3 regions of the Aquipseudomonas alcaligenes genome follow, and region 2 is predicted to be linked to each of the others. Evidence: predicted binding sites of a transcription regulator. Region 2 holds the regulator's gene; each other region holds the start of a gene.
What was found. The regulator sigma-54, encoded in region 2, starts transcription at its own class of promoters, with help from an activator protein. The targets are predictions, from matches to a motif close to ANTGGCATNNANNTTGCTNT.

Region 1 (2,270 bases), 1.1 Mb from region 2:
GGCTGGACTGACCGCCGGGCTGGCGACGGATCTGGTACAGCAGGTCCTCGAACTCGGCGCGATCACGCTTGAAGCCGGTGGTCGAGACGTTGGCCAGGTTGTTGGAGATGGTGGTCAGGTTCATGTCCTGGGCGGACAGGCCGGTCTTGGCGACCCACAGAGCCGGAAGCATGTTCTTTCTCCTCGAGCGCCGGTTTCATGGCGCTTCGCGTTGGTGATTAGCTGATTTGCATGACCCGTGCCATGGCGGAGGCGCCGTCTTCGGCGGTACGCATCATCTTCACGTGCAGCTCGAACTGGCGGGACAACGAGAGGATCGCGGTCATCTCCTCGACGGCGTTGACGTTGCTCGACTCAAGGAAGCCGGAAGTCAGGCGTACGGTGGCATCGGGCTCCTGCGGTCCGGTCGCATCCTTGACGCGGATCAGGCCATCGGTGCCCTTCTCCATGCTCCTGAGGTCGGGATTGACCAGCTTGATGCGGTCCACCTCGGCCATCACGTTGGGGGCCTCGCCAAGGGCGCGAATGCTGATGGTGCCGTCCTGGCCGATCTCGACCTTCTGCTCCGGCGGCACGGCGATCGGCCCGCCATTGCCGAGCACCGGCAAACCGTTGCCGGTGCGCAGCTGGCCGAGGGCGTCGATCTGCAGGCTGGCGGTGCGCACGTAGGCCTCGCTGCCATCGGCCGCCTGCACGGCGATCCAGCCCTGGCCCTCGATGGCCACGTCCAGGTCGCGCCCCGTCTCCTGCAGGGAGCCGGGCGTGAAGTCGGTGGCGGGACGCTCGGTCATGGCGTAGACCCGCGCCGGGTAGCTGTCGCCGAACACCGGCATGGAACGCGCTTGCTCGTAGTCGCGGCGAAAGCCGGTGGTCGAGATGTTCGCCAGGTTGTTGGCGTGGGCACGCTGGGCCAGAGTGTTTTGGCTGGCGCCGGTCATGGAGATGTACAGCATCTTGTCCATGGGTTGCTCCGCAATTCGGCCGATTGCCGCTCGTAATTCAGTTACAAGCTCTTCAGCAAACTGCGTGCCAGGACAAAAATAGAATTACATCTATTTGATTTTTATAGTTTTTCTATAAATAAAAGGCTCCATGAGGAGCCTTTGCCGAAGGGATTACGGCGAGGGCTTGCCGCTGGCGGCAAGCCCCCTCCTCCACTCATCAACGCAGGTTGATGATGGTCTGGGTGATGGCGCTTTCGGTTTCGATGGTCTTGGCGTTGGCCTGGTAGTTGCGCTGGGCGACGATCAGGTTGACCAGCTGGTCCGACAACTCGACGTTGGAATCCTCCAGCGCGCCGGCCTGCAGGGCGCCCAGGGTGCCGGAGCGCGGCGTACCGACCACCGGCTCACCGGACTGGAAGGACTGCACCCAGGCGGTCTTGCCGACCGGGGTCAGGCCCTGCACGTTGGCGAAGTTGGCCAGCACTACCTGACCCTGGATCAGCGACTGGCCATTGGTGTAGCGGGCGAAGATCACCCCGGTATCGTCGATCTCCAGGCCGGCCAGCTCGCCGGTGGTATAGCCATCCTGTCTGACCGCGGTGACGGCGAAGGCGCTGGCGAACTGGGTGGCATCACGGATATCGATGGTGATACCCGCCGCTGCCGCGTTGGCACCGTTAGGGCTCCACACCGGTGGCACCGAAGTATCCGGGGCAGCGGGCACCCAGTTGGTCAGGGCCAGGGTGCCGTCGGCGTTCACCGTGAAGTCGGCAGAGGCCAGCGCCGCAGTATCCAGCTGGCCTGCGGCGGTGAAGCTCAGGTCGACGGTGTAGGGCGTGGTCAGCGTCGGATCGTTGGGATTTCGCCCGTCGATCAGCACGTTCATGGTCCAGGTGTTGGCTGCCGTCTTGACGAAGTACTGGGTCAGCACGTGGGCATTGCCCTGGGTATCGTAGATATTGGTCGAGGTCGACGAGTTGTAGGTGGTCGGGTCGGCCGGGTCGAAGGGCACGGTGGTCGGCACCGTGTTGTTCGAGTTGAGGTTGAAGGTCTGCGCCATGTTCTCGGTGGCACGCGGCGACTGGGCGGCAGTGCGGATCTGGATGTCGTCGACGATACCGTTCTGCAGGTTGCCGGCGTCATCCACCGCGTAACCCTGCAGGCGATAGCCGAAGTTGTTGACCACGTAACCATCGCGGTCGGTACCGAAGTAGCCGGCACGGGTGTAGCTGATCTCACCGTTGTTGCTGGTAACGAAGAAGCCGTTGCCGTTGATGGCCAGGTCCAGGGCGTTCTGGGTGTAGTTGATGTTGCCCTGGTTGAACA
Region 2 (2,270 bases):
ACGTGCGCGAGACCCTGGACATCTGCGAGACCGCCTACATCGTCAACGACGGCCAGCTGATCGCCGAAGGCGACGCCGACACCATCCTGGCCAACCAGCTGGTCAAGGAAGTCTATCTGGGCCACGAGTTCCGCCTCTGAGCGCGACCGAGTGCGGGGCTTGCACAAAGGGCTAGAATCATTCAAGGTCAGGCATATAATTTGCTTCCTAGGGCGGCCCGCCGCCCTGCAGTGGATGGCGCCGCGCGCCGGCAAGTGAACAAGGTACCCAGCCCCACACCATGAAACCGTCGCTAGTCCTCAAGATGGGCCAGCAGCTGACGATGACTCCGCAGCTGCAACAGGCCATCCGACTCCTCCAGCTCTCCACCCTGGATCTGCAGCAGGAAATCCAGGAAGCCCTGGAATCCAACCCCATGCTGGAGCGCCAGGAAGACGGCGAGGATTTCGACAACTCCGACCCCATGGCCGACGGCGCCGAGCAGAACACCCAGGCGCAGCAGGACAGCTCCAGCTTCCAGGACAGCACCGTCGCGGTGAACAACACCGAGGGTGGCGAGGACGGCGAGTGGCACGACCGCATCCCCAGCGAGCTGCCGGTCGATACCGCCTGGGAAGACGTCTACCAGACCAGCGCCAGCAGCCTGCCCTCCAGCGATGACGACGAGTGGGACTTCACCACCCGCACCTCGGCCGGCGAGAGCCTGCAGAGCCACCTGCTGTGGCAGCTCAACCTGGTGCCGATGTCCGACACCGACAAGCTGATCGGCGTCACCATCATCGACTGCATCAACGACCAGGGTTACCTGGAGGAATCCATCGACGAAATCGTCGAGTCCTTCGACCCGCAGCTGGACATCGAGGCCGACGAAGTCGAGGCCGTGCTGCACCGCATCCAGCACTTCGAGCCCGCCGGCGTCGGCGCACGTGACCTGCGCGAATGCCTGCTCCTGCAACTGCGCCAGCTACCCGCCGACACGCCCTGGCTGGCCGAGGCGCAGCGCCTGGCCAGCGAGCATCTGGATGTGCTCGGCGGCCGCGACTACAGCCAGCTGATGCGCCGCATGAAGCTGAAAGAGGACGAACTGCGCCAGGTCATCGAGCTGATCCAGAGCCTCAACCCGCGCCCCGGCTCGCAGATCGAGGCCAGCGAGCCCGAGTACGTGGTGCCCGACGTCATCGTGCGCAAGCACAACGAGCGCTGGCTGGTGGAGCTGAACCAGGAGGCAGTGCCGCGCCTGCGCGTCAACCCGCAGTATGCCGGCTTCGTCAAACGCGCCGACTCCAGCGCCGACAACACCTTCATGCGCAACCAGCTGCAGGAGGCGCGCTGGTTCATCAAGAGCCTGCAGAGCCGCAACGAGACGCTGATGAAGGTGGCGACGCAGATCGTCGAGCACCAGCGCGGCTTCCTCGAATACGGCGACGAGGCCATGAAGCCGCTGGTCCTGCACGACATCGCCGAGGCGGTGGGCATGCACGAGTCGACCATCTCGCGGGTCACCACGCAGAAATTCATGCACACCCCGCGCGGCATCTACGAGCTGAAATACTTCTTCTCCAGCCACGTCAGCACCTCCGAGGGCGGCGAATGCTCGTCCACCGCGATCCGCGCCATCATCAAGAAACTGGTGGCCGCGGAAAACGCGAAAAAGCCGTTGAGCGACAGCAAGATCGCTGGTTTACTGGAAGCACAGGGCATTCAGGTAGCCCGCCGCACCGTCGCCAAGTACCGCGAGTCCCTCGGCATCGCGCCGTCCAGCGAACGCAAGCGACTGATGTAAGCGGCCCTGAGCGGAAGGCTTCTGCACCACCGTACCGAGCGCCGGATACCCTGCACGGGGGAACTACGGCCCGCAGTGCACCAGCCCTCCCAGCCAACGTGTTACGGCGGCAGGCCCGATAGCCTGTCTCTTACACCAGGCAACAAGGAGAAGCGGTATGCAAGTCAACATCAGTGGACATCAACTGGATGTGACCGACGCCCTGCGCGACTATGTCGGTGAGAAGCTCAGCCGACTGGAGCGCCATTTCGACAAGATCACCAATGTGCAGGTGACCATGGAGGTCGAGAAGCTCAAGCAGAAGATCGAAGCGACCCTGCACATCGCCGGCGGCGAGGTGGTCGCCAACGCCGAACACGAAGACATGTATGCCGCCATCGACCTGCTGGCCGACAAACTCGACCGCCAACTGATCAAACACAAGGAAAAGCAGCTGGGCCGCCTGCAAGGCGCCACGGCTCGCTGACATACCCTCCCTCATGATCCG
Region 3 (2,270 bases), 1.1 Mb from region 2:
GCATAGCCTTCGCCAGCGAAGGTGTTCTTGCCATCTTTGGAGATGGACATGTGCACGTGCATGCCCGAGCCGTTGTCGCCGTACAGCGGCTTCGGCATGAAGGTCACGGTCTTGCCGTAGGCATCGGCGACGTTGTGCACGCAGTACTTCAGGGTCTGAACTTCGTCAGCCTTGGCGACCAGGGTGTTGAACTTCACGCCGATCTCGTTCTGGCCGGCGGTCGCCACTTCGTGGTGGTGGACTTCCACGACCAGGCCCATTTCTTCCAGGGCGTTGCACATGGCAGTACGGATTTCGTGGTCGTGGTCGACCGGCGGAACCGGGAAGTAGCCGCCCTTGACGCCCGGACGGTGGCCCTTGTTGCCGGACTCGATGTCGGCGTCGGTGTTCCAGGAAGCCTGCTCGGAGAAGATCTTGAACATCGAGCCGGAGATGTCGGACTTGAACTTCACTTCGTCGAAGATGAAGAACTCCGGCTCCGGGCCGACGAATACGGTGTCACCGATACCGGTGGACTTCAGGTATTCCTCGGCGCGCTTGGCGATGGCGCGCGGGTCGCGGTCGTAGCCCTGCATGGTGGACGGCTCGATCACGTCGCAGACCAGGATCAGGGTCGGCTCTTCGGTGAACGGGTCCAGCACGGCGGTGCTGTCGTCCGGCAGCAGGATCATGTCGGAGGCTTCGATGCCTTTCCAGCCGGCGATGGAGGAGCCGTCGAACATCTTGCCCGCTTCGAAGAACTCTTCGTCCAGAGCGTCGCGAGCCGGCATGGTCACGTGCTGTTGCTTGCCTTTGGTATCGGTGAAGCGCAGGTCAACCCACTTCACGTCGTGTTCTTTAATCAGTTGAAGCGACTTCGACATGGTGTCCTCCAGGTGGAAGGAAGCTGGCTGGGCCGGCCTCCGGAATAGGTGCAAAGCCGGGCGGGATAGTCCGCCAGACCAGGCTGCCTCACAAGGGAGCAAATTGCATGCCAGTGCCCCGGAATGGGCTGGAGCCCTGAAACCCAGGGGGTGCGCGGTCTGTGGCGATTTTTTGAGCAGTTTTATGCACCAAGATGGATCGCAATAAATACAAAGAGCACTATTTTGGTGCCTAATCGCCCGTGAAGTTGTTTTTGGTCAAAGCTTGAACAATTTCCGCTATAATCCGCGCCCCTGTTTTTCGGCATCCCGCCCGGCACCCGCTATTCCATGAAACTGATCGTCAAACCCTTCGCGGAAATCACCATCAAGAGCCGGCCGGTGCGCAAGCAGTTCATCCGCCAGCTGGCGAAGAACATCCGCACGGTGCTGCGTGACCTGGACCCCGAGCTGGAGGTGCAGGGCGAATGGGACAACCTCGACCTGATCAGCCGGGTGAGCGAGCGCAAGGTGCAGCTGGAGATGTTCGAGCGCCTGCGCTGCACGCCGGGCATTGCGCACTTCCTCGAAGTGCACGAATACCCCTATGTCGACTTCGACGACACCTTCGAGAAGTGCCGCGCGCATTTTGGTGCACAGATCGCCGGCAAGGTCTTCGCCGTGCGCTGCAAGCGTGCCGGCAATACCCATGATTTTTCCTCGGTGGACCTGGCGACCCACGTCGGCAGCCGTCTGCGCCGCGAGTGCGGAGCCGCCGGCATCGACCTGAAGAAGCCCGAGGTCGAGGCGCGCTTCGAGGTGCGTTACGACCGCCTGCTGATCATCCATGCCCAGCACCAGGGGCTCGGCGGCTACCCGCTGGGCTCGATCGAGCAGACCCTGGTGCTGATGAGCGGCGGCTTCGACTCCACGGTCGCCGCCTACCAGATGATGCGCCGCGGCCTGCTCACCCACTTCTGCTTCTTCAACCTCGGCGGTCGCGCCCACGAGCTGGGCGTGATGGAAGTGGCGCATCACCTGTGGCAGAAGTTCGGCAGCTCGCACCGCGTGCTGTTCATCAGCGTGCCGTTCGAGGAAGTGGTCGGCGAGATCCTGTCCAAGGTCGACAACAGCCAGATGGGCGTGGTGCTCAAGCGCATGATGCTGCGCGCCGCCAGCCGCATCGCCGAGGACCTGTACATCGATGCGCTGGTGACCGGCGAGGCGATCAGCCAGGTGTCCAGCCAGACCCTACCGAACCTCTCGGTGATCGATGCGGTCACCGATACCCTGGTGCTGCGCCCGCTGATCGCCGCGCACAAGCAGGACATCATCGATACCGCCGTGCGCATCGGCACCGCCGAGTTCGCCAAGAACATGCCCGAGTACTGCGGGGTGATCTCGGTCAACCCGACGACCAAGGCCAAG

Region 1: the regulator sigma-54 is predicted to act here: its motif matches at 1,015-1,034, upstream of AAG092_RS00735 (flagellar basal body rod protein FlgF).
Region 3: the regulator sigma-54 is predicted to act here: its motif matches at 959-978, upstream of glnA (glutamate--ammonia ligase).

The regions. Positions count from the first base shown of each region.
Region 1 covers NZ_CP154874.1:144,294-146,563, reverse strand. Annotated here, with positions in the region: gene flgG (flagellar basal-body rod protein FlgG) at 1-172, opposite strand, end outside; gene AAG092_RS00735 (flagellar basal body rod protein FlgF) at 219-962, opposite strand; gene flgE (flagellar hook protein FlgE) at 1,162-2,270, opposite strand, start outside.
Region 2 covers NZ_CP154874.1:3,116,339-3,118,608, reverse strand. Annotated here, with positions in the region: gene lptB (LPS export ABC transporter ATP-binding protein) at 1-140, shown strand, start outside; gene AAG092_RS15035 (RNA polymerase factor sigma-54) at 281-1,783, shown strand; gene hpf (ribosome hibernation-promoting factor, HPF/YfiA family) at 1,941-2,249, shown strand; gene ptsN (PTS IIA-like nitrogen regulatory protein PtsN) at 2,263-2,270, shown strand, end outside.
Region 3 covers NZ_CP154874.1:1,997,488-1,999,757, reverse strand. Annotated here, with positions in the region: gene glnA (glutamate--ammonia ligase) at 1-863, opposite strand, end outside; gene thiI (tRNA uracil 4-sulfurtransferase ThiI) at 1,194-2,270, shown strand, end outside.